Regions from separate parts of the Pseudomonas imperatae genome, predicted to be linked through region 1. Evidence: riboswitches for the same ligand, from Rfam matches in the RefSeq annotation. Region 1 holds a riboswitch; each other region holds the start of a gene.
The links. A riboswitch is a leader RNA that binds a small molecule or an ion and turns the genes downstream of it on or off. The one in region 1 is predicted to bind cobalamin.
Positions count from the first base shown of each region.

Region 1 (7,743 bases):
AGGCAGGAAGTCCCGACGAACGGTTAATTGAAATTCACGGGGAATTGGCGCCACTGTTCTGTCGCGCCTGTGGCGCTGTACGCGATGATTTGCGGGAAATCCTTGGTCAGCCACTGCCGCCGCGCTGTAACGTCTGTAATGGCGTTATGCGGCCTTCCGTGGTGCTTTTCGAGGAAATGCTGCCCGAGCGGGCGATTGAGGCGCTGTATCGGCAAATGGCGATCGGTTTCGAGGTGGTGCTGGTGATCGGCACCACGGCAAGCTTCCCCTACATCAACGCGCCCATCGCTGAAACCCGCGCCGCTGGCGGGTTTGCCATTGAGATCAACCCATTGCGAAGCGGGCTTTCTGCCAGCATGGACGTGTTTTTTGAGAGTAGGGCGTTAGAAGTCATGCCGAAACTGCTGAGTCACATTTTTTTCGATTGAATTTGCAAATGGATTTGATAGCGGGCATAGTCGCGTCTTCTTAACTTCTACAGACACGGTCGTGCCCATGCTAAAGCGCTTCGCACCCCTCGTGCCCCTCGCACTCGTGACCCTGCTTTTCGGCTGCGCGGCTCATACGCCGGTATCGCAGCAACAGGCTCTCAACCCGGTGACTCCACAGTCCCAGGCCCAGACGAAAGCTGTAACCCTGAATTTCCAAGAAGAAGAGCTGGATACCGAAAAGGAACTGGCTGACTTCTCCGAGAACAGCAAGCCCTACCAGATGCCCATGCTGGCTGACAGCATCCTGGAACGCGGCAAATCGCTGATCGGCACCCGCTATCGCACCGGTGGTTCCACTGAATCGGGCTTCGATTGCAGCGGCTTCATCGGTTACCTGTTCCGCGAGGAGGCCGGCATGACCCTGCCGCGTTCCACGCGTGACATGATCAACGTCAAGGCCCCCCTGGTAGCCCGCAACAACCTCAAGCCCGGTGACCTGCTGTTCTTCAGCACCCGTGGCCGTGGTCGCGTGAGCCACGCCGGCATCTACCTGGGCGATGACCAGTTCATCCACTCCAGCAGCCACCGTAGCGGCGGCGTGCGCATCGACAGCCTCGATGACGCCTACTGGAGCAAGACCTTTATCGAAGCCAAGCGTGCCTTGGCCATGGCACCGACCACGACTATCGCACGCAAGTAAGCAGTCTGGGCGGTACTCGCAGCGGCGGCGCACTGAAAAGTGTGCCGCCGTTGCGCGTTTTCGGGAATACAAGCTAGTCTTCAACGGCAGTTGAATCAGGATGGTTCTGTTTATGTCGCTAACGGCCCGTTTCGCGCTATTACTCTTCGCAGGCCTGCTCACCGCCTGCGCTGGCCACAAGCCGCCACCTGCGCCTGCGCCGGTGTATCAACCTTTTGTTTCAGCTCCCCAGCAGCCCCTGTCTCCCCAGGCCGATGACGTCCTGATGCGCGCCATCGGGCTGGTCGGCACCCCATACCGCTGGGGCGGCAACACGCCGGATTCGGGCTTTGACTGCAGCGGCCTGATCGCCTACGTCTATCGCGACGCGGCCGGCATCAGCCTGCCGCGCTCCACGCGGGAAATGATCAGCATGCGCGCCCCCGATGTCAGCAAGGATGCCTTGCAGTCCGGTGACCTGATCTTCTTCGCCACCAGCGGTGGTTCGCAGGTCAGCCATGCCGGCATCTACGTGGGCGAGGGCCGCTTCGTGCATGCCCCGGCCACGGGTGGCACGGTGAAGCTGGACTACCTCAACAAGCCGTATTGGCAACACGCCTACCTGAACGCCAAGCGCGTGCTGCAACCAGCAAGCCTGGCGCATAACCCTTGATGCGCCTGTGGGAGCTGGCTTGCCAGCGAGCTGTTCGGGTTTCCCCCAAAGCTCGCTGGCAAGCCAGCTCCCACAGGTTGTTTACTTCTCAGCCGTAATCCGCCAGATCTTGTTCCCCACGTCATCCGCCACAAGCACCCCGCCCTTGTGGTCCTCGGTCACGCCCACCGGCCGGCCCATGGCCTGTTCCTTGTCGTTGAGGAACCCGGTCAGCACGTCGATCGGCTGGCCGCTGGGCTTGCCGTCCACGAACGGCACGAAAATCACTTTGTAGCCACTGTGTGGCTTGCGGTTCCACGAACCGTGCTGGCTTACGTAGGCGCCATGGTTGAACGGCGCCGCCAGCCCGCCGCTGTTGCTGGCAAAGGTGAAGCCGATGGAAGCGGTGTGCGGGCCCACGGCGTAGTCCGGGGCGATGGCCTTGGCCACCAGTGCCGGGTTCTGCGGGCTGACGCGGTTGTCGATGTGCTGGCCGTAGTAGCTGAACGGCCAGCCATAGAAGCCGCCGTCCTTCACCGAGGTGATGTAGTCAGGCACCAGGTCGCTGCCGATCTCGTCGCGTTCGTTGACTGAGGTCCACAACTGCCCGGTCTGCGGCTCGAAGCCCATGCCGTTGGGGTTGCGCAGGCCGGAGGCGTAGATGCGGTGCTCGCCGCTGGCGCGGTCCACCTCCCAGATCGCCGCGCGGCCTGCTTCCTTGTCCAGGCCGTTCTCGCCGACGTTGCTGTTGGAGCCCACGGTGACGTACAGCTTGTTGCCCGAGGGGCTGGCGATGACGTTCTTGGTCCAGTGGTGGTTGAGCGGCCCGCCCGGCAGGTCCGTCACCTTGGTGCCCTGGCCGCTGATGGCGGTGGCGCCGGTGTTGTAATGGAAGCGCAGCAGGGCATCGGTGTCGGCCACGTACAGGTCGCTGCCCACCAGGGTCATGCCGAACGGCGAGTTGAGGTTGGCGATGAACACTGTGCGGGTGTCGGCCACGCCGTCGCCGTCGGTGTCGCGCAGCAGGGTGATGCGGTTGGCGCTGGGCACGCCGGCGCCGGCCTTGCCCATGACCTTCTTCATTACCCAACCCTTGATGCCCTTGGCGTCCTCGGGCTTGGGCGGCGCGTTGGTCTCGGCCACCAGCACGTCGCCGTTGGGCAGCACGTACAGCCAGCGCGGGTGGTCCAGGCCCTCGGCGAAGGCGGCCACCTGGGTGCCCTTGGCCGGCTGGGGTTTCTCGCCGTCGGGCCAGCCGATGGCGTCGGCGATGTTCACCGTGGGGATCAGTGTCTTGTTCGGCGCCGGCAGCTGCGGGTGCGGGCCGGTGCCGTCGGCCACCTTCAGGGTCGAGGACTCGCCACAGGCCAGCAGCGTGCTGGAGGCGAGGATGATCAGGGCCAGGCGGGTCTTGTGCATTGTAATTGCTCGCTGAGGCGGAGGTATGTGCTGTAGAGGGGCGGGGTAGGGCAGTGGTTCCAATAAAACCCCGCAGCAGCAACTGTCTTGAAACGGCGTCGTCTGCATCGCGACTAAAGTCGGCTCCTACGCCGTTCGTGGTAGGAGCCGGCCTTGGCCGCGATGCAGGCGACGCGATCGACAAAGGTGCACGCGCTCCGTAGCAGCGGCCGAAGGCCGCGTCAGGGCCGGACGCCGCCTGGCGGCAGCTGCTACGGGGGAGGTATGGCGAGCTTTAATTGACCTCCCACCCCCAACCCTCTAACCTTCCCGGCGTGTTTCAGGTGCCCTGCAGCCCCACGGCTGGCAGGGTGAAACAGGGAAGCCGGTGAGCCGCCGCAGGTGTGCGAGCCCGGCGCTGCCCCCGCAACGGTAAATGAGTCAAGGTCGCGCATGGCGCCACTGGGCCGAATTGGCTCGGGAAGGCGCGTGGCCCCGGGTGTGCATGCCCCCGCTCATGAGTCCGGAGACCGGCCTGGAACCCTTCTTGGCAAGCCGCTGGCTTGCCGGTCCCCTTTTGTTCTGTCGCGCGGGTGAGAGCGGCATTGACGAGTCTGTGCTGCGTCCGTCCGGGCGGCGGCTTTTCGTCGATGTCGCCTGTGTGCAGGTGTAGCGGAGAGCTGCGATGAGTGAATCCCAGGAACGTGAACAACGCCATCTGGCGCGCATGTTGCGCAAGAAGGCGATCATTGACGAGCGCATTGCCAATGCGCCCAACGAATGCGGGCTGCTGCTGGTACTGAGCGGCAACGGCAAGGGCAAGAGCAGCTCGGCCTTCGGCATGCTCGCGCGCGCCATGGGCCACGGCATGCAGTGCGGCGTGGTGCAGTTCATCAAGGGCCGCAACGCCACCGGCGAAGAGTTGTTCTTCCGCCGCTTCCCCGAGCAGGTGCGCTACCACGTGATGGGCGAGGGCTTTACCTGGGAAACCCAGGACCGCCAGCGTGACATCGCCGCCGCCCAGGCCGCCTGGGAAGTGTCCCGTGGCCTGTTGCAGGATGAGAGCATCGGCCTGGTGATTCTCGATGAACTGAACATCGCCCTCAAGCACGGCTACCTGGACCTCGACCAGGTGCTGGCCGACCTGCAGGCGCGTCCCGCCATGCAGCACGTGGTGGTCACCGGCCGTGGCGCCAAGGACGAGATGGTCGAACTGGCCGACACCGTCACCGAGATGGGCATGCTCAAGCACGCCTTCCAGGCCGGCATTCGTGCCCAGAAGGGCATCGAGCTATGACCCAGCCGCGTCATTGCCCGGCGGTGCTGATCGCAGCACCCGCTTCTGGCCAGGGCAAGACCACCGTCACCGCCGCCCTGGCGCGCCTGCACCGCAACCAGGGGCACAAGGTGCGGGTGTTCAAGTGCGGGCCGGATTTCCTCGACCCCATGATCCTGGAACGGGCCAGTGGCGCGCCGGTGTACCAGCTCGACCTGTGGATGGTGGGCGCCGAGGAAAGCCGGCGCCTGCTGTGGGAAGCGGCGGCCGAGGCCGACCTGATCCTGATCGAGGGCGTGATGGGCCTGTTCGACGGCACCCCCAGCAGCGCCGACCTGGCGCGGCACTTCGGCGTGCCGGTGCTGGGCGTGATCGACGGCACCGCCATGGCCCAGACCTTCGGCGCCCTGGCCCTGGGCCTGGCGCGCTACCAGCCGGACCTGCCGTTCGCCGGCGTGCTGGCCAACCGCGTCGGCACCCTGCGCCACGCGCAACTGCTTGAAGGCAGCCTCACCGAAGGCCTGCGCTGGTACGGCGCGTTGTCTCGCGAGACCGGCATCGAACTGCCCAGCCGCCATTTGGGCCTGGTGCAGGCCAGCGAGCTGAACGACCTGGACCTGCGCCTGGACGCGGCCGCCAATGCCCTGGCGGCAAGCTGCGAAGTCGCGCTGCCACCGCCGGTCACCTTTGCTGCGCCCACCCCGGTGCCGTGCGAACCGCTGCTGGCCGGCGTGCGCATTGCCGTCGCCCGTGACGAGGCCTTCGCCTTCACCTACGGCGCCAGCCTCGACCTGCTGCGCGCCATGGGCGCCGAGCTGAGCTTCTTCTCGCCGGTGCATGACCAACAGTTGCCGCCCTGCGACAGCCTGTACCTGCCCGGTGGCTACCCGGAACTGCACCACCACACCCTGGCGGCCAACGCGCCGATGCTGGCGGCGATTCGCGGCCACCACGCCGAAGGCAAACCGCTGCTGGCCGAATGTGGCGGCATGCTCTACCTGCTGGACGCCCTGACCGACGTCGACGGCCAGCGCGCCGAGCTGCTGGGCCTGCTGCCTGGCGAAGCGGTGATGCAAAAGCGCCTGGCGGCCCTGGCCCTGCAAGCCGTGGAGCTGCCCGAAGGCACCCTGCGCGGGCACACCTACCACCATTCGCTGACCAGCACCGCGCTTGAGCCCATCGCCCGTGGCCTCAGCCCCAACGGTGGCCGCGGCGCCGAGGCGGTGTACCGTGATGGCCGGCTGACGGCGTCGTACGTGCACTTCTATTTCCCGTCCAACCCGGCGGCCGTTGCCGCCCTGTTCTGCCCCAAAGGGGCCTCGCACATTTGATGACTGACAACGCCTACACCCCCGCCGAGCGCGCGGCCATCTACCGAGCCATCGGTGAGCGCCGCGACATGCGCCACTTCGCCGGCGGCGACGTCGCCCCGCAACTGCTGGCGCGCCTGCTGCACGCCGCGCACCAGGCGCCCAGCGTCGGCCTGATGCAGCCCTGGCGCTTCATCCGCATCAGCGACCGCGCCCTGCGCGAGCGTATCCAGGCGGTGGTGGAGGACGAGCGGGTGCGCACCGCCGAGGCCCTGGGCGAGCGCTCGGACGAGTTCATGAAGCTCAAGGTGGAAGGCATCAACGACTGCGCCGAGGTGCTGGTGGCGGCGCTGATGGACGACCGCGAGCGCTACATCTTCGGCCGCCGTACCTTGCCGGAGATGGACCTGGCGTCGCTGTCCTGCGCCATCCAGAACCTGTGGCTGGCGGCGCGTGCCGAAGGCCTGGGCATGGGCTGGGTCTCGCTGTTCGACCCCCAGGCCCTGGCCGACCTGCTGGGCCTGCCCGCCGGCGCCAAGCCCATGGCCGTGCTGTGCCTGGGCCCGGTGACCGAATTCTACCCATCGCCCATGCTGGTGATGGAAGGCTGGGCCGAGGCCAAGCCATTGAGCGAGATGCTGTATGAAAACCACTGGGGGGTTAAGCCATGAGCATCGCCCTGGTCACCGTTGCCGGCGTGGCGCTGGATGCCCTGCTTGGCGAGCCGAAGAGCCGTCACCCGCTGGTAGCCTTCGGGCGCCTGGCCGACCGCCTGGAGCGCCGCTTCAACGGCGGCGGCCGTGGGTGGCGCAGCCACGGTGTGACGGCCTGGTTCCTGGCCGTCATCCCCTTGACCCTGCTGGCCACGCTGCTGTCCTGGCTGCCATACGTGGGCACCCTGGTGGAAATCCTCGCGCTGTACTGCGCCCTGGGCCTGCGCAGCCTCGGTGAGCACGTGGCGCCCGTGGCCCAGGCCCTGCGCAGCGATGACCTGGACACCGCCCGCACTCGCGTGGGCTACCTGGTCAGCCGCCAGACCAGCGAGCTGGACGCCAACGCCGTGGCGCGCGCCGCCACCGAGTCGGTGCTGGAGAACGGCAGCGACGCGGTGTTCGCCGCGCTGTTCTGGTTTGCCGTGGCCGGCGCGCCGGGCGTGGTGCTGTACCGCCTGAGCAATACCCTGGACGCCATGTGGGGCTACCGCAACGAGCGCTTCGAACGTTTCGGCTGGGCGGCAGCGCGCATCGACGACGTCCTCAACTATATTCCTGCACGGCTGGTGGCCCTGACCTACGCGGTGCTGGGCAAGACGCGCCTGGCCCTGCGCTGCTGGCGCCAGCAGGCGCCGAAGTGGGACAGCCCCAACGCCGGCCCGGTCATGGCTGCCGGTGCTGGCGCCCTGGGCGTCGAGCTGGGTGGCCCGGCGGTCTATCATGGCGAGCTGCATGAGCGCGCGACCCTGGGCGAAGGCCCGGCGGCCGACGCCGACGCCATCGACCGCGGCTGGCAACTGGTGCAGCGCGGTGTGTGGCTGTGGCTGCTGATCCTGTGTGTGGGAGGGCAATTCTATGCTTGAGCACGGTGGACGACTGCGCAAGGCCGCGCAGCAATACGGCATCGCCGAGGCCGACTGGCTCGACCTGTCCAGCGGCCTGGCGCCCTGGCCCTGGCCGATCCCGGCGATTCCCGAGCGCGCCTGGGCGCGCCTGCCGGAAACCGACGACGGCCTGGAAGCGGCGGCCTGCGCCTACTATGGGGTCAACCAGGTGCTGCCGGTGCCTGGCTCCCAGTGCGCCATCCAGCTGCTGCCGCGCCTGCGCCGGGGTGGCAAGATCGGCGTGCTGTCGCCGTGCTACGCCGAGCACGCCGAGGCCTGGCGCCGCGCCGGGCACCTGGTGCGCGAGGTCAGCGAGAGCGAGGTGGACTTCTTCCTCGACAGCCTCGACGTGCTGGTGGTGGTCAACCCCAACAACCCCACCGGCCGCGTGCTGCCCGCC
Region 1 covers NZ_JBSKHP010000007.1:185,072-192,814, forward strand. Annotated here, with positions in the region: gene ACWKWX_RS11335 (NAD-dependent deacylase) at 1-428, shown strand, start outside; gene ACWKWX_RS11340 (C40 family peptidase) at 496-1,131, shown strand; gene ACWKWX_RS11345 (C40 family peptidase) at 1,244-1,783, shown strand; gene ACWKWX_RS11350 (PQQ-dependent sugar dehydrogenase) at 1,865-3,181, opposite strand; cobalamin riboswitch at 3,486-3,713, shown strand; gene cobO (cob(I)yrinic acid a,c-diamide adenosyltransferase) at 3,846-4,457, shown strand; gene ACWKWX_RS11360 (cobyrinic acid a,c-diamide synthase CobB) at 4,454-5,767, shown strand; gene bluB (5,6-dimethylbenzimidazole synthase) at 5,767-6,417, shown strand; gene cbiB (adenosylcobinamide-phosphate synthase CbiB) at 6,414-7,322, shown strand; gene cobD (threonine-phosphate decarboxylase CobD) at 7,315-7,743, shown strand, end outside.

Region 2 (7,743 bases), on a different contig from region 1:
TGGGGCGCCTCGGGGGGCTGGCGACGGCGATGGCGCAGGGCGAACTCGGCCACTGCATCGATATCCATGGCCTCGATACCCAGGGCCCCGCGCCAGGCGGCGTGGGCCCGTGCCGCGCGCAGCCACACCAGGTCCGCGCGCATGCCGTCGACGCCGGCGGCGAAACAGCGTTCGGTGATGACGGCCAGCGCCTGGTCGTCCAGCGGCACCTCCTCCAACACCTCCCGCGCCAGCTGGCAGCGCTGGCGCAGGGCGTCCTGGCGGCTGGCCCACTCGTCACAGAACGCGTAAGGGTCGGCGTCGAACGCCAGGCGCCGACGAATGATCTGGCTGCGCTCCTCTGGCGCCGGCTGGCCGTCCAGGGCCACGTTGAGGCCGAAGCGGTCGAGCAGTTGCGGGCGCAGTTCGCCCTCCTCCGGGTTCATGGTGCCGATCAGCACGAAGCGTGCGCTGTGGCGGTGGGAAATGCCGTCGCGCTCCACGCGGTTGACGCCGCTGGCCGCCACGTCCAGCAGCAGGTCCACCAGGTGGTCGGGCAGCAGGTTGACCTCGTCCACGTACAGCACGCCGCCGTCGGCCTTGGCCAGCACGCCAGGGGAAAACTGCGCGCGGCCCTCGCCCAGCGCCGCGTCCAGGTCCAGGGTGCCCACCAGGCGTTCCTCGGTGGTGCCCAGGGGCAAGGTGACGAACTGGCCGCTGGCGAGCAGGTCGGCCAGGCCACGGGCCAAAGTGCTCTTGGCCATGCCGCGCGGGCCTTCAATCAGCACGCCGCCGATCTTCGGGTCGATGGCGCTCAGGCACAGGGCCAGTTTCAGCGAGTCGGCGCCAACCACGGCGGCCAGGGGAAAATGCGGGGTATCGCGCATGTCAGGCATCTTCTTCTATATCCAGCAGCAGTTCTTCCAGGGCCTGGCGGTAGTCGCCCGGCTCGCCCCACAGGCCGCGTTGCTGGGCCTCCAGCAGGCGCTCGGTGATGTCGCGCAGGGCATGGGGGTTGTGCTGCTGCATGAAACCTCGGGTGTCGGCGTCCAGCACGTAGGCATCGGCGAGCAAGGCGTACTGGTGGTCGTCGATCAAATGGGTGGTGGCGTCGAAGGCGAACAGGTTGTCCACCGTCGCCGCCAGCTCGAACGCTCCTTTATAACCGTGGCGCTTGGCGCCGTCGATCCATTTGGGGTTCACCGCCCGGGCGCGCACCACGCGGTTGAGTTCTTCCTTCAAGGTGCGAATGCGCGGCAGGTCAGGCTGGCTGTGGTCGCCGTGGTAGCTGGCGGCAGCCTTGCCGCCCAGGGTCTCGGCCGCGGCAAGCATGCCACCCTGGAACTGGTAGTAGTCGTTGGAATCGAGCAGGTCGTGCTCGCGGTTGTCCTGGTTCTGCACCACGGCCTGCACCTGGCCCAGGCGCTGGGCGAACTGCGCCCGCGCCGGCGTGCCGTCGTCGGTGCCGCCGTAGGCGTAGCCGCCCCAGTTCAGGTAAGCCTCGGCCAGGTCTTCGCGAGTCTGCCACAGGCGGCCGTCGATGGCGCCCTGCACACCGGCGCCGTAGCTGCCGGGCTTGGCGCCGAAAATGCGCCAGCCGGCTTCGCGGCGCGCCTGTTCGGCGTCGATGCCCTGGGCCAGCAGGGCCTGCTGCTCGCTGCGCACCTTGGCCGCCAGCGGGTTGAGGTCGTCCGGTTCGTCCAGCGCGGCCACCGCCTGCACGGCGGCGTCGAACAGGCGCAGCAGGTTGGCGAAAGCGTCGCGGAAGAAGCCCGACACCCGCAGGGTCACGTCCACCCGCGGGCGGTCGAGCAGGCTCAGCGGCAGAATCTCGAAATCGTCGACGCGCTGGCTGCCAGTGGCCCACACCGGGCGCACGCCCATCAGCGCCATGGCCTGGGCGATATCGTCGCCGCCGGTGCGCATGGTGGCCGTGCCCCACACCGACAGGCCCAACTGGCGCAGGTGGTCGCCGTGGTCTTGCAGGTGGCGTTCGAGGATCAGGTTGGCCGAGGCGAAACCGATGCGCCAGGCGGTGGTGGTGGGCAGGTTGCGCACGTCCACCGAGAAGAAGTTGCGCCCGGTGGGCAGCACGTCCAGGCGGCCCCGGCTGGGCGCGCCGCTGGCGCCAGCAGGCACGAAGCGCCCGCCCAGGGCCGCCAGCAGGCCGCCGATCTCGGCCGGGCCGCACGCGTCCAGGCGTGGCGCCACGGTGTCGCGCAGGCCGTCGAGAATCAGGTCGACGTCAGCCCAACCAGTGGCGGCAGGCGTGTGCAGCGCCTGTTCGATCAGTTGCGCGGCATACAGCTCCAGGCGTTCGCGGGTGTCGCCGGCGGTGCGCCAGCTGTCCGCGCTGACCGCCTGCAGGCAGGCCGGTCGGGCGCCGTCCCAGCTGTCGCCAAGGTTGCAGTCCAGCGGGTCGAAGCCCAGCTGCAGCGCCCGCCCGAGGGTGCGGATCAGACTGGCGTGGGCGCCGCGGCCATCGCCACGCGGGATGCGCAACAGCGACGCCAGGGTGTCGATGCGCAGGCGCCCGGTGGGCGACTCGCCGAAAATGTGCAGGCCGTCGCGGATCTGCGATTCCTTCAGGTCGCACAGGTAGGTGTCCAGGCGCGGGAGCCACAGCGCAGCGTCGGCGTCGCTGTCCCAGCCGGCATCCAGTTGCAGCTCGCGGTCGATCTGCGCGTCGCGCACCAGCGCCAGGATCTCGCGTTGCAGCTCGCGGGCGCGGCGCGGGTCCAGCAGCTGGGCGTCGTAGTATTCGTCGGCCAGGCGCTCCAGGTCGCGCAGCGGGCCATAGGTTTCGGCACGGGTCAGCGGTGGCATCAGGTGGTCGATGATCACCGCCTGGGTGCGGCGCTTGGCCTGGGCGCCCTCGCCCGGGTCATTGACGATGAACGGGTAGACGTTGGGCATCGGCCCCAGCAGCGCGTCGGGCCAGCAGTGTTCCGACAGGCCCACGCCCTTGCCCGGCAGCCATTCCAGGTTGCCGTGCTTGCCCACGTGCACCACGGCGTCGGCGCCATAGGCGTGGCGCAGCCAGAAATAGAACGCCAGGTAGCCGTGGGGCGGCACCAGGTCGGGGTCGTGGTACACGGCGCTGGGGTCCAGCTGGTAGCCACGAGCCGGCTGGATGCCGACGAAGGTCAGGCCAAAGCGCAGGCCGGCGACCATCATGCGGCCGCTGCGGCACATGGGGTCGGCGCTTGGCTCGCCCCAACGCTCGCGCACCGCCTGCTGGTTGGCCAGCGGCAGGCGCGCGAACGCCGCCAGGTAGTCGTCCATGGCCATGCTCTGGGCGCAGGGGCGCAGGTCGAGGCTGTCGAGGTCGTTGCTGACGCCACCCAGCAACTGCTGGATCAGCGCCGTGCCGCTGGCGGGCAGGCCCTGCACTGGGTAGCCCTCGACGTGCAGGGCACGCAGGATGTTCAGCGCCGCCGCCGGGGTGTCCAGGCCCACGCCGTTGCCGATGCGGCCGTCGCGGGTCGGGTAGTTGGCCAGAATCAGCGCGATGCGCTTCTGGCCGTTGGGCAGGCGCGCCAGCTCGGCCCAGCGCCGCGCCAGTTCGGCGACGAAATCCATGCGCTCGGGGTGCGCGCGGTAGCAGACCACGTCGGACTGGCTGCGCTCGCTGCGCCAGGCCAGGTCCTTGAAGCTGATGGGGCGGCTGATGATGCGCCCGTCCAGCTCCGGCAGGGCGATGTGCATGGCCAGGTCGCGCGGGCCCAGGCCCTGCTCGCTGGCCTCCCAGCCGGGTTGGTTGTCCTGGGCGCAGATGGCCTGGATCACCGGGATGTCGCGGCGGAACGGCCGCAGGTGCGGCGCTTCCGGGCTGGACTGGGCAAAGCCGGTGGTGTTGAGGATCACCGCCGCGCCGACTTCGTCCATCCAGGCCTGCACCTGGCTCAGGCAGCCGGCCTCCTTGAGGCTGGCCACGGCCATGGGCAGCGGGTTCAGGCCGGCCGCCAGCAGGCGCTGGCAGAACACGTCGACGAAACCGGTGTTGGCCGCCTGCAGGTGCGAGCGGTAGAAAATCAGCGGCACCACAGCCTGGCCGGGTTGCCAGTCGGCCTGCCACTGAGCCAGGCCGGCATCATGGTGGGCCGGATGATAGATGGCGGTGCGCGGCAGCGCCTGGGGTTCTGCCCAAGCGTAGTCGCGACCGAGAAACTGGCTGGCCAGGCAGTTGAACAACGACAACGCGTTGCCCATGCCGCCCTGGCGCAGGAAGTGCCACAGGCGTTCGCCCACCTCGCGGCCCACGGTGCCCAGGTCACTGAGCTCGGGGTCGGGGCGGTCGTCGCCGGGCACCAGGATCAGTTGCACGCCGCGTTCCGCCAGCGCCACCAGCTGCTCGACGCCGTAGCGCCAGTAGCCGATGCCGCCGTGCAGGGAAATCAGGATGACCTTGGCGTGGCGCAACACCTCGTCCACGTACAGGTCCACGGAGGCGTGGTTCTGTACCTGCATGGGGTTGGCCAGGCGCAGGCTGGGGAAGTCGTCCGGCAGTTGCCGGGCGGCCTCGGCCAGCAGCGCCAGGTGCGAGTCACCGCTGCAGAGAATCACCAGCTCGGCCGGTGTCTGGCCCAGGTCGGCGATGCTGTCGTCCGGCACGAAACCGCCGGGCTGGGTTCTCAGCAGGTGCATGGCTTAACCGTTCAGGGCAGCGCGCAGCTGGCTTTCCAGCAGGGCCGCGTCCAGCTCCTGGCCGATCAGCACCAGGCGCGTGCTACGCGCTTCTTCGGCGCGCCAGGCGCGGTCGAAGTGCTTGTCGAAGCGGGTGCCCACGCCCTGGATCAGCAGGCGCATCGGCTTGCCCGGAATGGCCGCGAAGCCCTTGACCCGCAGGATGCCGTGCTTGACCACCAGGGTGGTCAGGGCGTCGAGCAGCTGGGCTTCCGGCGCTTCGGGCAGCTCGATGGAGATGGAGTCGAAGGCATCGTGGTCGTGGTCGTCGTGATCATCGTCGTCGTGGTGATGATCATGGTGGGTCAGGCGGCCGTCGATGTGTTCTTCCGACTCGGCGCCCAGGCCCAGCAGCACGTCCAGCGGCAGGCGGCCGCTGCTGGCTTCGATGACCTTGACCGCCGGCGGCAGTTCCTCGGCCACTTCGCGGCGCACGGCGGCCAGGGCCTCGGGCTCGATCAGGTCGGCCTTGTTGAGGATCACCAGGTCGGCGCTGGCCAGTTGGTCGGCGAACAGCTCGTGCAGCGGCGATTCGTGGTCCAGGTTGGGGTCCAGCTTGCGCTGGGCGTCGACCTGGTCCGGGAAGGCGGCGAAGGTGCCGGCGGCCACGGCCGGGCTGTCGACCACGGTGATCACCGCGTCGACGGTGCAGGCGCTGCGGATTTCCGGCCACTGGAAGGCTTGCACCAGCGGTTTTGGCAGGGCCAGGCCGCTGGTCTCGATGAGGATGTGGTCGAGGTCGCCACGGCGGGCCACCAGTTCGCGCATCACCGGGAAGAATTCTTCCTGCACGGTGCAGCACAGGCAGCCGTTGGCCAGTTCGTAGACGCGGCCGGTGGCCTCTTCCTCGGTGCAGCCGATGGTGCACTGCTTGAGGATTTCGCCGTCGATGCCCAGCTCGCCGAATTCGTTGACGATGACCGCGATGCGGCGGCCCTGGGCGTTGTCCAGCATGTGGCGCAGCAAGGTGGTCTTGCCCGAGCCCAGGAAGCCGGTGACGATGGTGACGGGAAGCTTGGCCAGTGTTTTCATCGGATGCCCTTGGCAATATGGCGGGCAAACGGGACGAGAACCGCGGGTGCCGGGCACGCGGGTGCATTCGCCACCGGATCACCCCGCCCGGTTGTAGTGGAAGTCTGTCGAGGCAGGTCTCCTGGCTTGCGGCGTGGGCTCGAAAGCCGACCCTGGCGCCTTCCCGCGTGGAACGCAGTGGCATTGCCGGGGCGCGCACCGCTTACAGTTGCGGGGGCAGCTGCGGCTTGGACCGCATTCCCATCTTGGCTCCGCGTGGCGGAGAACCTCGAAGGTGCAAGGCTACGCAGTGTGGGGGGGAAGGTCAACATCGCCCCGTAGCCGCTACCTGCGGCAGCGGCTACGGGTATAGTGGTGGCTTGCAATGTGCGGACGCCTCCCATGCCTGACCTCTACGCCGGCTTCGGCTGCCAGCGCGGCTGCCCCGCCAGCGTGCTGGCCGACCTGCTCGACACCACCCTCGCCCACCACGGCCTGAGCCGCGGCGACGTGACGGGCGTGGCGAGCATTGACCTGAAGGCCGACGAGGCCGGGCTGCTGGAACTGGCGCAGGCGCTGGACGTGCCATTGACGCTTTTCAGCGCCGCGCAGCTCGCGCCTTTCGAGCCCCGGCTGACCCACCGCTCCGCCGTCGCCTTCAGCCACACCGGCTGCCACGGCGTGGCCGAAAGCGCCGCGCTGGCACTGGCCGGGCCCGGCAGCCAGCTGCGCGTCAGCCGGCAAAAAAGCCCCAAGGCCACCCTCGCATTGGCACAAGCGGGCCCGATTCCCGGATAATCACCGCCTCGCACTTGAATTTCGCTCAAGCAGCATTCGTTTTCTTCAGGATTTGCACATGACCGTCTACTTCATCGGCGCCGGCCCCGGCGACCCGGAACTGATCACCGTCAAGGGCCAGCGGCTGATCCGCCAGTGCCCGGTGATCATCTACGCCGGCTCCCTGGTGCCCGCCGCCGTGCTCGAAGGCCACCAGGCCGAACAGGTGGTCAACAGCGCCGAGCTGCACCTGGAGCAGATCATCGACCTGCTGGCCGCCGCCCACGCCCGCGGCCAGGACGTGGCGCGGGTGCATTCGGGCGACCCGAGCCTGTATGGCGCCATCGGCGAGCAGATCCGTTGCCTGCGCGCACGCGGCATTCCCTTCGAAATCATCCCTGGCGTCACCGCCACTGCCGCCTGCGCTGCCCTGCTGGGCGCCGAGCTGACGCTGCCGGGGGTGTCGCAGACGGTGATCCTGACCCGTTATGCCGACAAGTCGCCGATGCCTGAAGGCGAAGCCCTGCACGACCTGGCGCGCCACGGCGCGACCATGGCCATTCATTTGGGCGTGCAGCATTTGTCGAAAATCGTGCTGGAGTTGCTGCCCCACTATGGTGCCGACTGCCCCATCGCCGTGATCCACAAGGCCAGCTGGCCGGACCAGGATTGGGTGACCGGCAGCCTGGCGGACATTGAAGCCAAGGTAGCGGCCAAGGGTTTCCGCCGCACGGCGCTGATCCTGGTCGGGCGGGTGCTGGACACTGACTGTTTCGGCGAGTCGGCGCTGTACCGCGCCGGCCACGCGCACCTTTACAGACAACCCCTGTAGCAGCGGCAGCCCTGTGGGAGCTGGCTTGCCAGCGAGCTGTTGAGGCCCTAAAAGCTCGCTGGCAAGCCAGCTCCCACAGACGACTGCTGCTACGGAGAATTCAGCCAGGAGTTTTTATGCGCCGGATTGCCTGTTTGATTTATCCCGAGGTGATGAGCCTGGACGTCACCGGGCCGATGCAGGTGTTCGCCTCGGCCAACGAGGAGCTGGCGCGCCTGGGCCGGGCGCCCGCCTACACCCTGCTGATGCTGGGGGAACAGGCCGGCCCGGTGGCGACCTCGGCAGGTTTCAGCCTGTATGCCGAGCAGCGCTACCACGACACCGACCCCGCCAGCCTCGACACCCTGCTGGTGCCCGGCGGGCGCGGCGAGGCGGCGCAATTCGCCAACCAGCCGCTGCTGGACTGGCTCAGCCGCGCCGCCGCGCAGGTGCAACGCCTGGGCTCGGTATGCTCCGGC
Region 2 covers NZ_JBSKHP010000009.1:47,318-55,060, forward strand. Annotated here, with positions in the region: gene ACWKWX_RS13300 (magnesium chelatase ATPase subunit I) at 1-866, opposite strand, end outside; gene cobN (cobaltochelatase subunit CobN) at 868-4,626, opposite strand; gene cobW (cobalamin biosynthesis protein CobW) at 4,630-5,697, opposite strand; cobalamin riboswitch at 5,792-5,983, opposite strand; gene ACWKWX_RS13315 (cobalamin biosynthesis protein) at 6,079-6,474, shown strand; gene cobM (precorrin-4 C(11)-methyltransferase) at 6,533-7,285, shown strand; gene ACWKWX_RS13325 (GlxA family transcriptional regulator) at 7,402-7,743, shown strand, end outside.
Region 2: linked by a shared signal. The riboswitch ahead of cobW (cobalamin biosynthesis protein CobW) and the one ahead of cobO (cob(I)yrinic acid a,c-diamide adenosyltransferase) in region 1 are both predicted to bind cobalamin.

Region 3 (7,743 bases), on a different contig from region 1:
AGGCCAAGGCCAAGATCGAAGAGATCCAGGCGCGCCTGGCCAAGGGTGAAGACTTCGCCAAGCTGGCCAAGGAGTTCTCCCAGGACCCGGGTTCGGCCAACAATGGCGGTGACCTGGGCTACGCCGGCAAGGGCGTCTATGACCCGGCCTTCGAGACGGCGCTGTACGCGTTGAACAAGGACCAGGTATCGGCGCCGGTGCGCAGCCAGTTCGGCTGGCACCTGATCAAGCTGTTGGGTGTGGAGGCTCCTCAGGCGCCTACCTTCGCCAGCCTGAAAGACAAGCTGACCCGTGACGCCAAGACCGCCCAGGTCGAGCAGATGTACGTGGACGCTGCGAAGAAACTGGAAGACTCCTCGTACGAAGCCTCCGACCTGGTGCAGCCAGCCGCTGACCTGGGCCTGAAGGTGCAGACCTCGGCGCCGTTTGGCCGCGAAGGTGGCAGCGAAGGCGTGACCGCCAACCGTGCCGTGGTGCAAGCCGCGTTCAGCCCGGAAGTGATGGACGAAGGCGCCAACAGCTCGGCCATCGAGCTGGACCCGGAGACCACCGTGGTGGTGCACGTGCGTGAACACCGCAAGCCGGCGCAACTGCCGCTGGAAGCCGTGTCTGACGCGATCCGCAAGCACCTGGCGCAGGTCAAGGCCAGCGAGCAGGTCAAGGCCAAGGTCGATGCCCTGGTGGCCGGCCTGCGCGACGGCAAGGTCCCGTTGGCTGCAACGCAGGAAGGCCAGGCCTGGAAAACCCAGGAAGCCGTGTCGCGTAGCCAGGAAGGTATCGATCCGACCGTGCTGCAGGACGTATTCCGCATGACCAAGCCTGTGGGCAAGGACAAGCCGGTCTACGACAGCGTCAGCCTGTCCGATGGCAGCTACGTGCTGGTCCGCCTGAACGGTGTCAACGAAGCCGCTGCCGCCACCGATGCAGAGAAAGCGCAATACCGCCGCTTCCTGGCCTCGCGTGCTGGCCAGCAGGACTTCGCGGCCTACCGCAAGGCGCTGGAAACCAAGGCGGATATCACGCGCTACTAAGCCGTGATCCCCACCTGAAAAAGGCCGCGCAAGCGGCCTTTTTCATTTCCCGGCCGCAACACCGCCTCGCCTGTACCGCCCCGTAGCAGCGGCCGCAGGCCGCGTCCCCCAGCGCCACGGTCTTCCTGGAATACCGCACAGCCCTGGACGCCGCCTGCGGCAGCTGCTACGGGAGGGTGCGCTTCAACAGGTAGGTGTCCATGATCCAGCCGTGGCGCAGCCGTGCCTGTTCGCGCGCGTGCGCGATCTGGTCGGCCACCTGGTCCAGTGGCCCAGCAATCAGGATCTCATCGGCGCTGCCCACGTAGGCGCCCCACCAGATGTACAACCCCTGGCCACGCAGGCGGTTGAACGCCTGATGGGCGTCCAGCATCACCACCTGGCTGTCACCGGCACCCAGCGCATCCCCCAGCTGCCGCCCCGGGCTGATGCGCACCGAACCACCGATCTCGTTCAGCGGCACCCGATGGGCTGCGGCCAGCGCCTGCACGGCGGTGATGCCGGGTATCACCTGGTACTCGAACACCTCGCGGCCGGCGGCCAGGATCGCCTGCAAAATCCGCAGGGTGCTGTCGTACAGGGCCGGGTCGCCCCACACCAGGATGCCCGCGCACTGGCCATCGGCGACTTCATCGGCGATCAGTTGCTCGATCAGCCGCTGCTTGTCGTCGTTCAGGCGCTGTACCGCACCCGCGTAGCTGTCGCCGTCAGGCCCGCGCGGCGGGTGGTCGGCTTCCACCATGCGCCAGGGCCGCTCGGTGGCCAGGCGCGTGCACAGGTCGCGGCGCAGGTCGTTGAGCCCGTGCTTGGCCGGGCCCTTGTCGAACAGCAGGAACACGTCGACGCGGTTCAGCGCCTTCAGCGCCTGCAAGGTCAGGTGGTCAGGGTTGCCGGCACCGATGCCGATGACCAGGACGGTTTTCATGGGCCATGCCTCAGGGCAGGTATTGAATGTGCGGGCGGCCATGGTGGGCGGAGGGGCTGACTATGCAGCGTACGCCGTAGACCTGGGCGACCCGCCCGGCGGTGAGGACCTGTTCCGGGCTGCCGCTGGCCACCACCCGGCCCTGTTGCAGCAGCACCAGGCGGTCGCAGAACATCGCGGCCAGGTTCAGGTCATGCAGGGCCATCACGCAGGTCACCGGCAGGCCCTGAATCAGTTGTAGCAGCTGCAGCTGGTGTTGGATATCCAGGTGATTGGTGGGCTCGTCCAGCAGCAGTTCGCTGGGGCCCTGGGCCAGGGCACGGGCGATCTGCGTGCGCTGGCGTTCGCCCCCCGACAGGCTGTGCCAGCTGCGCAGCCGCAGGGCGCCCAGGCCGGTGCGCGCCAGGGCCTGCTCGACGATGGCCTGGTCTTCCTGGGTCCAGGCCGACAGCGCGCCACGGTGCGGGGTGCGGCCCAGGCGCACGATGTCCTGCACGCGAATGTCCACCTCGGTGCCGGCGTGCTGTTCCACCAGCGCCACGCGCCGGGCCACGGCCTTGCGCGGCCATTGCGCCAGTGGGCGGCCGTCGAGGCTGACGCTGCCCTGGCTGGGCGTGCGCAGGCCGGCCAGCAGGCGCAGCAGGGTCGATTTGCCGGAGCCGTTGGGGCCAATCAGGCCCAGGGTGCCCTGGGCGGGCAGGTCCAGGCTGATGCCGTCGATGATCACCTGGCCGTCGACGCTCCAGCCGACGTTGTCGGCGCGCAGGCTCATGGCGCCGCCCGGTTGCGGTAGAGCAGGGCGGCGAACACCGGCGCGCCGACCAGGGCGGTGACCACGCCAATGGGCAGCACCTGGCCGGGCACGATCAACCGTGAGGCGATGTCGGCCAGCACCATGAAGTTGGCGCCGATCAGCACGCAGGCCAGCAGCAGCCGCACGTGCCGCGGGCCTACCAGCAGGCGGGCGATGTGCGGCACCACCAGGCCGACGAAACCCACGGCGCCGACGATGCTCACCAGGGTGGCGGTGATCAGCGCCGTCACTCCGAACAGCAACCAGCGCAGGCCCGCCACCGGCACGCCGAGGCTGGCGGCGGCGTCGTCGCCGAAAACGAAGGCATCCAGGGTGCGCGCGCAGTACAGGCACACCAGCAGGCCGGCGCCCACCACCGCAGCGGCCAAGCCGACGTCCGCCCAGCGCACGCCGCCCAGGCTGCCCAGCAGCCAGAACATCACGCTGCGCGCCTGTTCGGCGTTGGCCGAGGTGGAGACGATCCAGGCGGTCAGGGCGTTGAACAGCTGCGCGCCGGCCACGCCGGCCAGTATCACCTGGGCCGGGCCGCCGCGGATGCCGGTGGCCAGCAGCACCACCAGGCCGAACGCCAGCGCGGCGCCGAGGAAGGCCCCCAGGGAGATGCCAATCAAGCCGCCGCCCAGGCCCAGCAGCATCACCAGCACCGCGCCGGTGGAGGCGCCGGCGCTGATGCCCAGCACGTACGGATCGGCCAAGGCGTTGCGCAGCAGCGCCTGCAACACCGCGCCGCACAGCGACAGGCCAGCGCCGCAGCAGGCGGCCACCAGCGCGCGGCTCAGGCGGTATTCCCAGATGATGCCCTGCTGGATCCGCGGCACCTCATAGGCACCCAGCCCCAGGCCGTTGAGCAGCGCCTTGAGGGTCACGGCCAGGGGAATGTCCAGCTCACCCAGGGACACCGCCAGGGCAATCGACAGGCCCAGGCTGAACAGCGCCAGCAGGGCCAGGGCCCAGCGGCCCAGGCGGCTGCGCTCCACTGGCATCAAGGCGCCTTGCCCGTGTCGGCCAGGCCCTTGGCGATCTGCTCGATGGCGTCGACCACGCCCATGGACGGGTTCAGGGTGTTGGCGTCGACCACGATCAGGCGACCGTTGCGCACCGCCTTGAGTTCGCGGGTCACCGGGTCGTTGCGCAGGAAGGCCAGCTTCTTCTCGACGTCGTCGGCGGGGTAGAGGCGGCGCTGCATGCGCGCCAGCACGATCACGTCGGGGTCACGGGCGGCAATGCTCTCCCAGCTCACGCCGGGCCATTCCTCATCGCTGTCGATGACGTTGCGCAGGCCCAGCACCTGGGAGATATAGCCCGGCGCGCCGTGCTTGCCGGCCACCCACGGGTCGCCTTCCAGGCGCGTGCTGGAGAACCAGTACAGCACCGACAGCGGTGGGTGCGCGGTGGCGTTGGCCAGTTTCACGGCGGCCGCCACGCGCTCATGCAGGCGTGCGCTGAGGGCCTGGCCGGCAGCGGGCACGTCGAAGATGGTCGCCAGTTCGCTGATTTCCTTGTCCACCAGGGCCAGGGAATACAGCTGGCTGCGGCTGCCATCGGCGTTGGAGGTGGCGGTCACGCCCTTGCCGTCGCAGTCGCTGGGCGACACGTAGGAGGGGATACCCAGCTTCAGCAACTGCTCGGGCGTCGCCACCTCGCCTTGGGGGCCGATGTGGTAGGTGTACTGCGCCACGACGATGTCCGGCGCGGTCTTGGCCACGGCCTCGAAGCTGGGGGCGTTGTCGGCCAGGCGCGGCACCTTGGCGCCGGCGGCGGCCAGCGCCTGCGGCAGCGGCCCGAACCACACGCCGGTGCCGACCATGCGCGGGCCCAGGCCCAGGGACAGCAGAAATTCAGTGCTGGCTTGGCCGAGGCTGACCGCCCGTTGTGGTGGGGCGTCGATGCGCACGCTGTGGCCGCAGTTCTGCACGGTCAGCGGGTAGTGGCTGGCCGGCGCGGCGGCTACGGCTGAGGCGGCGGATAAACACAGGCAGGCAAAAGCAAGGCGGCGTAACAGCATGCAGCGGCTCCCGGGATGGCGCGTCCGTTGGGCGAAAGAAATGGCGTGCAGCAAGGTCTGGCTTTCGGGAGGCCCGAACACAGTGGCGCGACCGCGCCGGAGTTGCACCGGCTTCCTGCTGCACGCATTAAAAAGCCCGCAGAGGGTAAGTGGCATTGCCCAAGAGAGCAACCTGCCGTTCACCTTCCCTGGATCAAACGCTGTAGCCGCTGCCGCCAGGCTGCGCTGGCCCTGGCGTACGCTGGAGATTTTCAGCGTGGACAAGGGCCAGCGCAGCCTGCGGCAGCGGCTACGCAGTCATGCGAGGTTCAGGCGCTGGTAAACACCAGCGCCTTGAGGCCGCCTTCGGCCTCGGCGTCGGGGAATTCCGGCGGGTTTTCCAGGCGGTGCTGGAAGGTCAGCTGCGGCGCTTCCTCGGCCATGCTCTGGATCAGGAAGTCGGAGCCGATGGCCGGGTCATTGACGCAGGCCAGCACCACGCCCTGTTCGGTCAGCAGCTCGGGCAGCTTGCGCAGCACCTTGCGGTAGTCCTGGGTGAGCACGAAGCTGCCACGCTGGAACGACGGCGGGTCGATGATCACCAGGTCATAGGGGCCGCCACGCTTGACCTTGCCCCACGACTTGAACAGCTCGTGGCCCAGGAAACTCACGCGGTCCAGGTCGTGGCCGTTCAGGCGGTGGTTGTCACGGCCGCGGCTCAGGGCGGCGCGGGCCATGTCCAGGTTCACCACGTGCTCGGCGCCGCCGGCGATGGCCGTCAGCGAGAAGCCACAGGTGTAGGCGAACAGGTTCAGCACGCGCTTGCCGGCGGCCTGCTCGCGCACCCATTGGCGCCCGTAGCGCATGTCCAGGAACAGCCCGATGTTCTGCTTGCGGCCCAGGTCCAGCTGGTAGCGCAGGCCGTCCTCGTCGATGAACCATTGCTCCACCGGCTCGCCCAGCAGCCATTCGGCGGCGCTGTCGGGCAGGTAGCGGTGCTGCAGGATCAGGCTGTGCACCTGTGGGGTGGCCTGGGCCAGTGCCAGCAGCAGCGGCTTCAGCGCGGCCAGCTCGTCGGCGGCCGGTTCGCGGAACAGCGACACCAGCAGCACCCCCTGCAGCCAGTCCACGGTGATCTGCTCCAGGCCCGGCCAGCAGCGGCCGCGGCCGTGGAACAGGCGGCGGGTTTCGGCAGGCGGGTGTTGCAGGGCGGTGCTGAGGTGTTGCTGCAATAAAGCGAGGGCGTCGGCGTTCATGAAAGACTTTTGGCAGGGCATAAAGCGCCCATGGTAAACGCTGGCGCAGGGCCGTGGGAAATCCACGGCCGTGCGCGCCAGGATCACTGATGCTTGGCTTGCAGTTCCTTGGCCATTTTCAGGTGCTCCTGCAGCTTGGGCAGGGTCTGTTTGGCGAAGTCCTTGAGCTCGGCCTTGTCGGAGGATTCGACCTCTTTCTGGAACAGCTCGATGGTGTCTTCGTGGGCCTTCACCTGATTGGCGGCGTAGGCCTTGTCGAAGGACTCGTCGCGCATTTCGAGGATTTTCTTCTTCGCCTGGTCCATCAACGTGGCGTCGTCGGGCACCACCAGGTCCAGCTTGTGCGCCAGCGCCGCCAGCTTCTGGTTGGCCGCGCCGTGGTCCTTGATCATCATCTGGGCGAAGCTCTTCACGTCCGCCGAGCTGCTTTTCTGCAGCGCCAGCTTGCCAGCCTCGACTTCGGTGATGCCGCCTGCGGTGGCATCGGCGACAAAGGCGCTGGTGGCAGCGGCGAATGCGGGGCTTGCCAGCGCGCCGGTCAGGGCCAGCACAAGCGTGCCTGCTTTGAATGCGTCCATGGGAAATCTCCGTCGTTATTGTTCGGGAAGCGAGAGGGTGACGCCTCGCTCCCTACAATGGATTGCCCGGCCACCGCGTTGGTGCTTGGGCGGCGACGAACGGTCTTTCGACTATGGTCCAGCATCAATCCTGGCCATTCATGCATTAAGCTGATCGGATAAATAAAATTCGGCATGAGTGACCGGGATGAGCATCAATTTCGACCTGAACGACCTGCAGGCCTTTCGCGCAGTGGTGGAGAAGGGCAGTTTTCGCAAGGCCGCCGAGGCCATCAGCATCTCCCAGCCGGCGTTGAGCCGGCGCATCGAAAAGCTGGAAAGCGCGCTCAACGTGCGGCTGTTCGACCGCACCACCCGCCGCGTCAACCTGACCATGGTCGGCCGCGCCTTCGCCCCCAGCGCCGAACGCCTGCTCAATGACCTGGACATCGCCCTGCTGGGCATCAGCGAAGTGGCCTCCACGCGCCTGGGCAACGTCACCGTGGCCTGCGTGCCGTCGGCCGCTTATTACTTCATGCCCAAGGTGGTGGCCCGCTACCACAAGCTCTACCCGCGCATTCGCGTGAAGGTGCTCGATGCCAGCGCCAACGACGTGCAGCAGGCCGTGCTCAGCGGCGAGGCCGACCTGGGCCTGAGCTTTACCGGCAACCTGCCGCCGGAGCTGGAATTCGAACTGCTGGTGCAGGAGCACTACGTGGCCGCCTGCCGCCGCGACCACCCCCTGGCCGGGCGCAAGCAGCTGAGCTGGGAAGAGTATTTCCAGCACGACTACATCTCGGTGGACAAGACCTCCGGCAACCGCTTCGTGCTGGACCAGGCGTTGCTGCACATCCGCCCGGCGCGGCCGAGCATCTGCGAGACCCGCCATGTGACGACCATGCTCGGGCTGGTTGAGGCGGGCTTGGGGATTGCGGCGGTGCCGTCCATGGCCTTGCCGTTGGGCGAGCACCAGTGGATGACCAGCATCCCGCTGGTGGAGCCCGAGGTGTTGCGCAGCGTGGGGTTGATCCGTCGCCGGGGCCGGCTGTTGACCCCGGCGGCGCTGGAACTGGAGCAGTTGATCAGGGAGTTCAAGAAACCCCTGGAAGATCAGTGAGGCACTGAGTCCAGGCCGGTGCCGGTAACCACCGACTGCGCCTGGGCCGAAGCCATGTA
Region 3 covers NZ_JBSKHP010000008.1:69,060-76,802, forward strand. Annotated here, with positions in the region: gene ACWKWX_RS12025 (SurA N-terminal domain-containing protein) at 1-1,031, shown strand, start outside; gene cobF (precorrin-6A synthase (deacetylating)) at 1,198-1,956, opposite strand; gene ACWKWX_RS12035 (ABC transporter ATP-binding protein) at 1,967-2,728, opposite strand; gene ACWKWX_RS12040 (FecCD family ABC transporter permease) at 2,725-3,753, opposite strand; gene ACWKWX_RS12045 (ABC transporter substrate-binding protein) at 3,753-4,775, opposite strand; adenosylcobalamin (AdoCbl) riboswitch at 4,777-4,917, opposite strand; gene ACWKWX_RS12050 (class I SAM-dependent methyltransferase) at 5,084-6,010, opposite strand; gene ACWKWX_RS12055 (DUF4142 domain-containing protein) at 6,094-6,588, opposite strand; gene ACWKWX_RS12060 (LysR family transcriptional regulator) at 6,776-7,684, shown strand; gene ACWKWX_RS12065 (substrate-binding domain-containing protein) at 7,678-7,743, opposite strand, start outside.
Region 3: linked by a shared signal. The riboswitch ahead of ACWKWX_RS12045 (ABC transporter substrate-binding protein) and the one ahead of cobO (cob(I)yrinic acid a,c-diamide adenosyltransferase) in region 1 are both predicted to bind cobalamin.

Region 4 (7,743 bases), on a different contig from region 1:
GGTTGTTGACCTGCAACCCCAGGCGCACGTCCGGCAGCACCTGCCACCCAAGGTTGGCATCCACCACCGTATACCCCGGCACCTGCGCGCTGTTGGCGGTGTTGGCGTAGCGCGCATCCACGTAGCGCAGGCCGGCACCGGCGTCGATACGCTCGGTGAGAGCCTTGCTCAGCCACAGGTTGGCGGTGCGCCGCGGCACATCGGTGGGGCGGTTGCCGGCGCGCGACAGCACCTGGCCATCCACCGCTTCATCGAAGTCATCGTAACGGGCGCGCACCACCGCGGCGTTCGCCGACAGCTGCCAATGGTCGGCCAACGCCAGTTCCAGGCTGGCCTCCAGGCCTTTCGAGGACTGCTGGCCCACCTGCAGGGTGTCGCGGGTGATGGGGTCGGTGGTCAACAGCTTGCGCTTGACGATGTGGTACGCCGCCAGGGTCCAGGCGCCGCGGCCGTCCCAGAACTGCTGCTTGAGGCCCAGCTCGGTCTGCCTGGCCCGGGCCAGGTCCAGCTGCTGCTGGGTGGGGTTGAGGGTGACCAGGTCGCTGACGCCGTCCTGGCTGGTGCTGTACTGGCCGTATAGGGACAGCTGGTCGGTGACCGCGAACACCAGCCCGGCGCGCCAGTTGCCGCCGTCCAGATTGACGTCGCTGCGGGTGCCGGTACGCGCGTCGTCACGCTGGATGTGGTTCTGGTCGCGGCGCACGCCGGTCACCAGCGCCCAGCGTTCCGACAGCTGCAGGCGGTTCTCGGCGAACAGCGCGAAGGTCTGAGTGGTGCTCTGGCTCAGCGCCTGGAACGGCGACTGGCTGTGGAACCAGCCCGGCGCTAGCGCCCAGGGGTCTACGTAGTCGCCACCGACGTCGGTGTAGGGCGAGTTGTTGGCCAGGCCGAAGCGGATGCGGTTGTACTCGGCGCCGACCACGGTCTTGCTGGCCAGCCCCAACAGGCTGTGGTCGAAGGTGAAGGTCTGGCGGTCGCCCAACTGTTCTTCGTGATGCTTGATTTCCAGGTAGCTGCCGCGCAGCAACTGGCCCTGGCTGCTGTCCCAGCTGTAGCTTTCGGCGTTGCGCCAGTGGCGGCGGCTCTTGATGTAGTACAGCTCGTTGCTGGCACTGACGGCGTCGCTCAGGGTCCAGTCGCTGGTCAGCCGGGTCCATTGGTCGTCGTAGTGCTGCACGGCGTTGCGCACGTTGTAGTTCTTGTCGCGCAGGCTGTCGTGGTAGTGGCCGTCGATCAGCGGCGTGCCCAGGTAGTTCATGGGGCGGCTGTCACCGCGCTCGTGGGCCAGGGTGAAACTCAGGTCGTCGCTGGCCTGCCAGCGCAGGGCGCCGCTGAAGGCCAGGCTGGACGACTGGCCACGGTCTACCCAGCCGTTGCTGCTTTGCTGGTCCAGGGTCAGCCGGTAGCTGAGGCGCTCGCCCAGCGAGCCGCCGCTGTCGAACGCGGCCTGCTGGCGGTCGTCGCTGCCGTAGCCCACGCGCAGGTGGTTGCTGATGGCGCCGTCGAAGGGCTTCTTGGGGATCACGTTGATCACCGCGCCGGTGGCACCTTCGCCGTACAGCACCGAGGCCGGGCCGCGGATCACGTCGATGCGCTCCACCATCCACGGGTCCACCGGGAAGGTCTGGGTGCCGGCACCGGTGTACAGGCGCGCGCCGTCGAACAGGGTCATCACCGACTCGTGGCCGCTGAAGCCGCGCGCCGACAGCGCCGTGTTGCCGTTGCCCGGCGCGGCGATGCTGGTGATGCCGGGGGCGCGGGTGACGGCTTCCTGCACCGTGAGGTTGTTGCGCTGGTCGATGGCGCCTTCGTCGAGGCTGCTGATACTGGCCGGGGTCTGCAGCGGCGTCAGGTTCAGGCGCGAGCCTGCCGTGCCAGGGGTGGCCAGCGCGGAGTCGGCGTGTTCGCTGATGGTGGTGGCCGGCAGCGCCAGCTCATCGGCGGCGTGCACGGGCAAGGACAAGGCCAGGCACGGGGCCAGGCTGTGAAGCAGGGAAGTGCGGGACATGCTGTTCCAACTACAGTCAGGAAAAGATGAACCCGGAGGGACACGCATGGCAAATCGCGGGCGCAAACGCCCACGGAAACCGGCCTGCGCCCGCCCACCGCGGGTTGCCAATTGAAGCGTTTGCAGGCCGGTCTCCGGGCTTGCGAGGGTCATGAACGCGTCGCCTTCCCATGCTCTATGCACAGTGGCCTGTTGACGCGTTCGCTCGCTTACCGTTGCGGGGGCAGCGCCGGACTGATCACCAAAGTGACGCACCGGCTTCCCGTTTCACCCTGAGCACGGCGGCTGAGGGCACCTGAAACTGGCGCGCATTCGACCACTGATGTGGATCCAGGTCAATGTTTCAAACCCGATACGGCGACTTTCCCAGGCACCGTGGTATATTGCGCGCCATTACAGAATACATACCGCAGTACACTTCATAGGAGCAGGCATGGCACGGGGTGGGATCAACAAGGCAGTGGTGCAAAAGGCGCGTGAGGCGCTGCTGGCCCGGGGCGAGAACCCCACCATCGACGCCGTGCGCGTGGCGTTGGGCAACACCGGTTCGAAGACCACCATCCACCGCTACCTCAAGGAGCTGGAAGAAACCGACCAGCGCCGCCAGGCCCCGCGCGAGCACCTGACCCAGGAGCTGGGCGAGCTGGTAGGCCGCCTGGCCTTGCGCCTGAAGGAGGAGGGCGACGAGTACGTGCAGCAGGCCCAGGCGCGTTTCGACCTGCAGAAAGCCGTGCTCGAAGCCGACCTGGCCGAAGCCGCCAAGGCCCACGCCGCGTTGCTGCAGCAGTTCGAGATCCAGGCCGAGGCCCTGGCCAGTGAGTCGGAGCAGCTGGCTACCTGCCGCACCTCGTTGCAGGCCGAGCACACCCGCAACGCGCGGTTGGGCCAGGAGTGCAGCGACCTGCAGCTGCGCGTGCAGGAAAAGGACGAACACATCCGCTCGCTGGAAGACAAGCACCAGCACGCCCGCGACGCCCTGGAGCACTACCGCCAGGCGGTGAAGGAGCAGCGCGACCAGGACCAGCGCCGCCACGAAAGCCAGGTGCAGCAGGTGCAGGTGGAAGTGCGGCAGTTGCAGCAGAGCCTGATCGTCAAGCAGGACGAGTTGATGCGCCTGAACCGCGACAACGAGCGCATGCTGGTGGAGGCACGCCAGGCGCGCAAGGATCAGGACACCGCCACCCAGGCCCTGGCCGACAAGGCCGCCGAGGCCACGGCCCTGGCCACGCAATTGGCCCAGGCGTTGGGCGCACGCGAGGCGCAAGCCCAGCAGATCGAGGGGCTGCGCCAGGAGCAGGCGGCCCAGGCCAAGGCCAGCAAGGCCCAGGTGCTGCGCGAGGCGCGCCTGGAGCAACAGCTGCAACAGGCCAACGCCACCTTGGCGCAGTGGCGCGCCGACCGCGCCGCGGCCAGCGCCGAGTAACGCCGCTCAGGGCTGGGAAGGGGTATCGTCCGGGCCCACCGGGTGCAGGCCGCTGCGCAGGATGCGCCGCACCCGCTGCATCTTCTCCACCGAGCCGGGCACGCCGTTGCCCATGTCCAGCAGGGCCTGGGCGCACAGCTTGGGGCCGTAGCCGTCGAGCTTGGCGAATTCCTCGCCGGACATGTGAATGGTTTTGAGGGCGAAGGCCAGCAGGTTGTCGCCCGGGTTGGGGCCGTTGAGGATGCCCTGGATCATGTACGCCAGGGCCTGGCGGTACTGGCCCTGGGTGTGGATGGCGGCGCAGTCGATGTCGGTGCCGGCGAAGGTCTGCACCATCAGGCGGCGCATGACCTCGTCGAGCAGTGCCGGTTCGCTGCCGTCGTCCTCGAACACCTTGGTGCGGCGCAGAGGAATGACGTTGTCGTCGTGATCGCTCATGGGTACTCCTTGTGGTGACGCTACAGGGAAAGTATGCGCCATTGCGTTGCGCTGTCCATAATCCGCGCGGCGCTGTCCAAGCCAGGCACCGTTGCGAGCGGGCACACTGCAGGCCTGCCTTTGCCATCAGGAGCCCCTCCATGACCGAGTACGTGATTGCCCCACCGCCCGCCGCCAGCGTCGCCATTGCCGGCGACAGCCGCCGTTTCCCCGTGCGCCGGGTGTTCTGCGTGGGCCGCAATTATTCCGAGCACGCGCGGGAAATGGGCCATGACCCGGACCGCGAGCCACCGTTCTTCTTCTGCAAGCCCGCCGACGCCGTGGTGCCGGCCGAGGGCGTGATCGCCTACCCGCCGCTGACCGCCGACCTGCACCATGAGGTGGAACTGGTGGTGGCTATCGCCGAGGGCGGCGTCGACATCGCCCCCGAGCAGGCCCTGGCGCATGTGTGGGGCTATGGCGTGGGCCTGGACCTGACCCGCCGCGACCTGCAGGCCCAGGCCAAGAAGCAGGGCCGGCCGTGGGACTGGGCCAAGGGCTTCGACGAGTCGGCGCCGTGCACCGCGTTGATCCCGGCCAGCACCCTGGGCCACCCGGCCAGCGGCGCCATCTGGCTCACGGTGAACGGCGAGGAGCGCCAGCGCGGCGACCTGGCGGACCAGATCTGGGCGGTGCCGGACGTGATCGCCTACCTGTCGCAATCGGTGGCGCTGCAGCCCGGCGACCTGATCTTCACCGGCACCCCGGCCGGCGTCGGCGCCTTGCAGCCCGGCGACCAGGTCAGCGCCGGCATCGACGGTGTCGCCCAGTTCGCCTTGCGCATCGGCCAGCGCTGACAGCCGCCGCGCCGCGCTTTAGACTGGCGGCGTCTTTCCGGCTTTCGAGGTTGCTGCCATGTCGTCCCTGTCCCGCGTGCCCACCTACGGCATGCAGCAGCGCAGCAACCGCGAGGATTTCTACATCCGCGACAAGCAGGAGCGCGAGGCGCTGACCTCGCCGCACCGCCACGAATACTTCCAGATCCAGGTCAACCTGGGCGGCGACACCGTGCAGCACATCGGCGGCGCGGTGCGGCCGTTCCCGCGCAACGCCCTGAGCTTTATCCTGCCGCACCGCCTGCACCTGATCCCGCACCCCGAGCACGGCAACTTCATGCTCATCAACTTCGCCCAGGGTTTCCTGCTGCCGCACCTGGCCTGCGACCCGCTGGACCTGGAGGACGTGCCCCTGGGCCAGGCCCCCGAGCTGGCGCCGTTCCAGTGCCAGGAACACCTGGATTTCATTCTCGACGACGGCGCCTTTGCCGAGGTCCAGGCCTTGCTGCTGCGCCTGCGCGAGCTGGACCGCACCCGTGACTTCGGCACCACCACCTTGCTGCGGGCCGGGCTGTTGCAACTGATTGGCCTGGTCAGCCAGCGCTTCGCCCCGGCGTTGCAGCAACTGGCCAGCGACAAGGCCGCACGGCGCGGCCGCCGCGACGCGCTGGCGCGGGTGACGGCCTATATTCGCGAGCACATCGCCAACCCGGAGCTGACCTTGAAGGACGCGGCCGCCGCGGCGTTCCTGTCGCCCAACTACCTCACCCACCTGCTGCGCAAGGACACCGGCAGCACCTTCAGCGAACTGGTGCTGGAGCGGCGCATGCGCCTGGCGCGCACCCATCTGCTCAACAGCGACGAGCCCATCAGCCACGTCGCCCAGCGCTGCGGTTTCAGCGACGAAGCGTACTTTTCGCGGCGCTTCCGCCAGACCCAGGGCCTGCCGCCCGGGCAATTTCGCCGACAGCAGCGCGAGCATAGCGTCCATCAATGATGGTTAGCGTTGTGGCCGGGCTTTGCTAGGGTAGGTGAAAGGTTCAGACGAGCATGGACGATGAAGGCCACACAACAACGCACCCTGGCGGTCAACGGCATCACCCTGAGCGTGCACGTCGCCGGGCCCGAACACGGCCGGCCGGTGTGGCTGCTGCACGGTTTCCCCGAGTGCTGGTACTCGTGGCGGGCGCAGATCGCGCCGCTGGTGGCCGCAGGTTACCAGGTGTGGGTGCCGGAGATGCGCGGCTACGGCGCCAGCTCCGCGCCCCAGGCGGTGGAGGCCTACGACCTGTTGACCCTGTGCGCCGACATCCAGGGCGCCATGGACCTGCTGGGCCAGCGCCAGGTGTGCGTGGTGGGCCACGACTGGGGCGCGCCGGTGGCTTGGCACCTGGCGCTGCTGGAACCTGAGCGGGTGCAGGCGGTGGTGGCCCTGTCGGTGCCCTACGCCGGGCGGCCAAAGCAGCCGGCGATAGAGCTGATACGCGCGCACTTCAAGGACCGTTTCAACTACATCCTGTATTTCCAGAACCCGGGGGTGGCCGAGGCCGAGCTGGACGCCGACATCGCCCACACCCTGCGCATGTTCATGCAGGGCGGCGCCAACGGCGACCTGATCCTCAAGCACAAGCCCGCCAGCGCCACGCTGTTCGACGGCATCAACCAGCCCGACCGGCTGCCGCCCTGGTGCAGCGCCGAGGCGTTCGAGGTGTACGTGCAAACCTTCGCCGGCCGCGGCTTCCATGGCGCGCTGAACTGGTACCGCAATTTCGAACGCAACTGGCAGCGCACCGAAGCCCTGGCCGAAGCCTGCGTCGAGCAGCCGGCGCTGTTCCTGCTGGGCGACCTGGATCCAGTCGGCGTGCTGGAGGCGCACACGTTGCTGCGCATGCCCAAACGGGTGCCACGCCTGGAGCAGCACATCGTCAAGGCCTGCGGGCACTGGATACAGAGCGAACAGCCCGACATCGTCAACGGGCATTTGCTGCGCTTTCTGGCAAGCCATTTTCCCGTGTGACGTGCACAGGTGGGAGCTGGCTTGCCAGCGAGCTTTTGAGCCTCAACAGCTCGCTGGCAAGCCAGCTCCCACAATGAAGATTAATTTAACCTTCCAACCTCTTGATCCATAAAGCTTTACCCAAAGCCACGCACCACCAGCATATGCCTTTTCCCTAGGCACTTATGACCCCGCCCGGCATATCCATAGGCCAACTCCGTATTTTTGAACCAAAACGTACATTCCTACACTCCGCCGTCCCTGACCCCACCAAGGACGTCCGATGTACCGTCAAGCCTTCCCCCTGGCCCTCAGCGCCGCTTTGTTCAGCCAGCCCCTGTGGGCCGATGGTTTCCTCGATGACAGCAAGGCCGACCTGACCCTGCGCAACTTCTTCATCAACAACGACAACCGCAGCGGCACGGCCACCCCGTCCAAGCAGCAGGAGTGGGGCCAGGGCTTCATCCTCAATTACACCTCGGGCTTCACCGACGGCCCGCTGGGCTTGGGCCTCGACGCCCTGGGCATGCTCGGCCTGCGCCTGGACTCGGGCAAGGGCCAGGCCTACAACAGCGGCAGCAGCGGCGGCGGCATTGTCTTCCCCAGTGAGAGCGACGGCCGCGCGGTGAACGACTTCGCCAGCCTGGGCCTGACCGCCAAGCTGCGCTTCTCGAAGACCGAGATTCGCCATGGCACCCTGCAGCCGCACCTGCCGGTGATCGGCATCAACGACGGGCGCCTGCTGCCGCAGACGTTCCAGGGCACCCAGGTAACCAGCCGCGAGTTCGACAACCTGACCCTCATTGGCGGCAAGATCACCTCGGTGAAGGGCCGCAACTCCAGCAACCAGGCGTCGCTGTCGATCGCCGGCGCCAACAGCCTTACCGGCCAGCGCAGCAACGCCTTCTACTACGCTGGCGCCGACTACCGGCTGGACCCGCACACCACCGCGCAGTACTACTTCGCCAACCTCGACGACTTCTACGACCAGCATTTCGTGGGCCTGACCCACAGCACCAAGCTGCCGCGCGGCACCTTGCAGACCGACCTGCGCGGCTTCATC
Region 4 covers NZ_JBSKHP010000017.1:107,016-114,758, forward strand. Annotated here, with positions in the region: gene ACWKWX_RS21295 (TonB-dependent receptor) at 1-2,008, opposite strand, end outside; cobalamin riboswitch at 2,117-2,322, opposite strand; gene ACWKWX_RS21300 (DNA-binding protein) at 2,442-3,431, shown strand; gene ACWKWX_RS21305 (hypothetical protein) at 3,438-3,869, opposite strand; gene ACWKWX_RS21310 (fumarylacetoacetate hydrolase family protein) at 4,010-4,705, shown strand; gene ACWKWX_RS21315 (helix-turn-helix transcriptional regulator) at 4,764-5,681, shown strand; gene ACWKWX_RS21320 (alpha/beta fold hydrolase) at 5,742-6,701, shown strand; gene ACWKWX_RS21325 (OprD family porin) at 6,964-7,743, shown strand, end outside.
Region 4: linked by a shared signal. The riboswitch ahead of ACWKWX_RS21295 (TonB-dependent receptor) and the one ahead of cobO (cob(I)yrinic acid a,c-diamide adenosyltransferase) in region 1 are both predicted to bind cobalamin.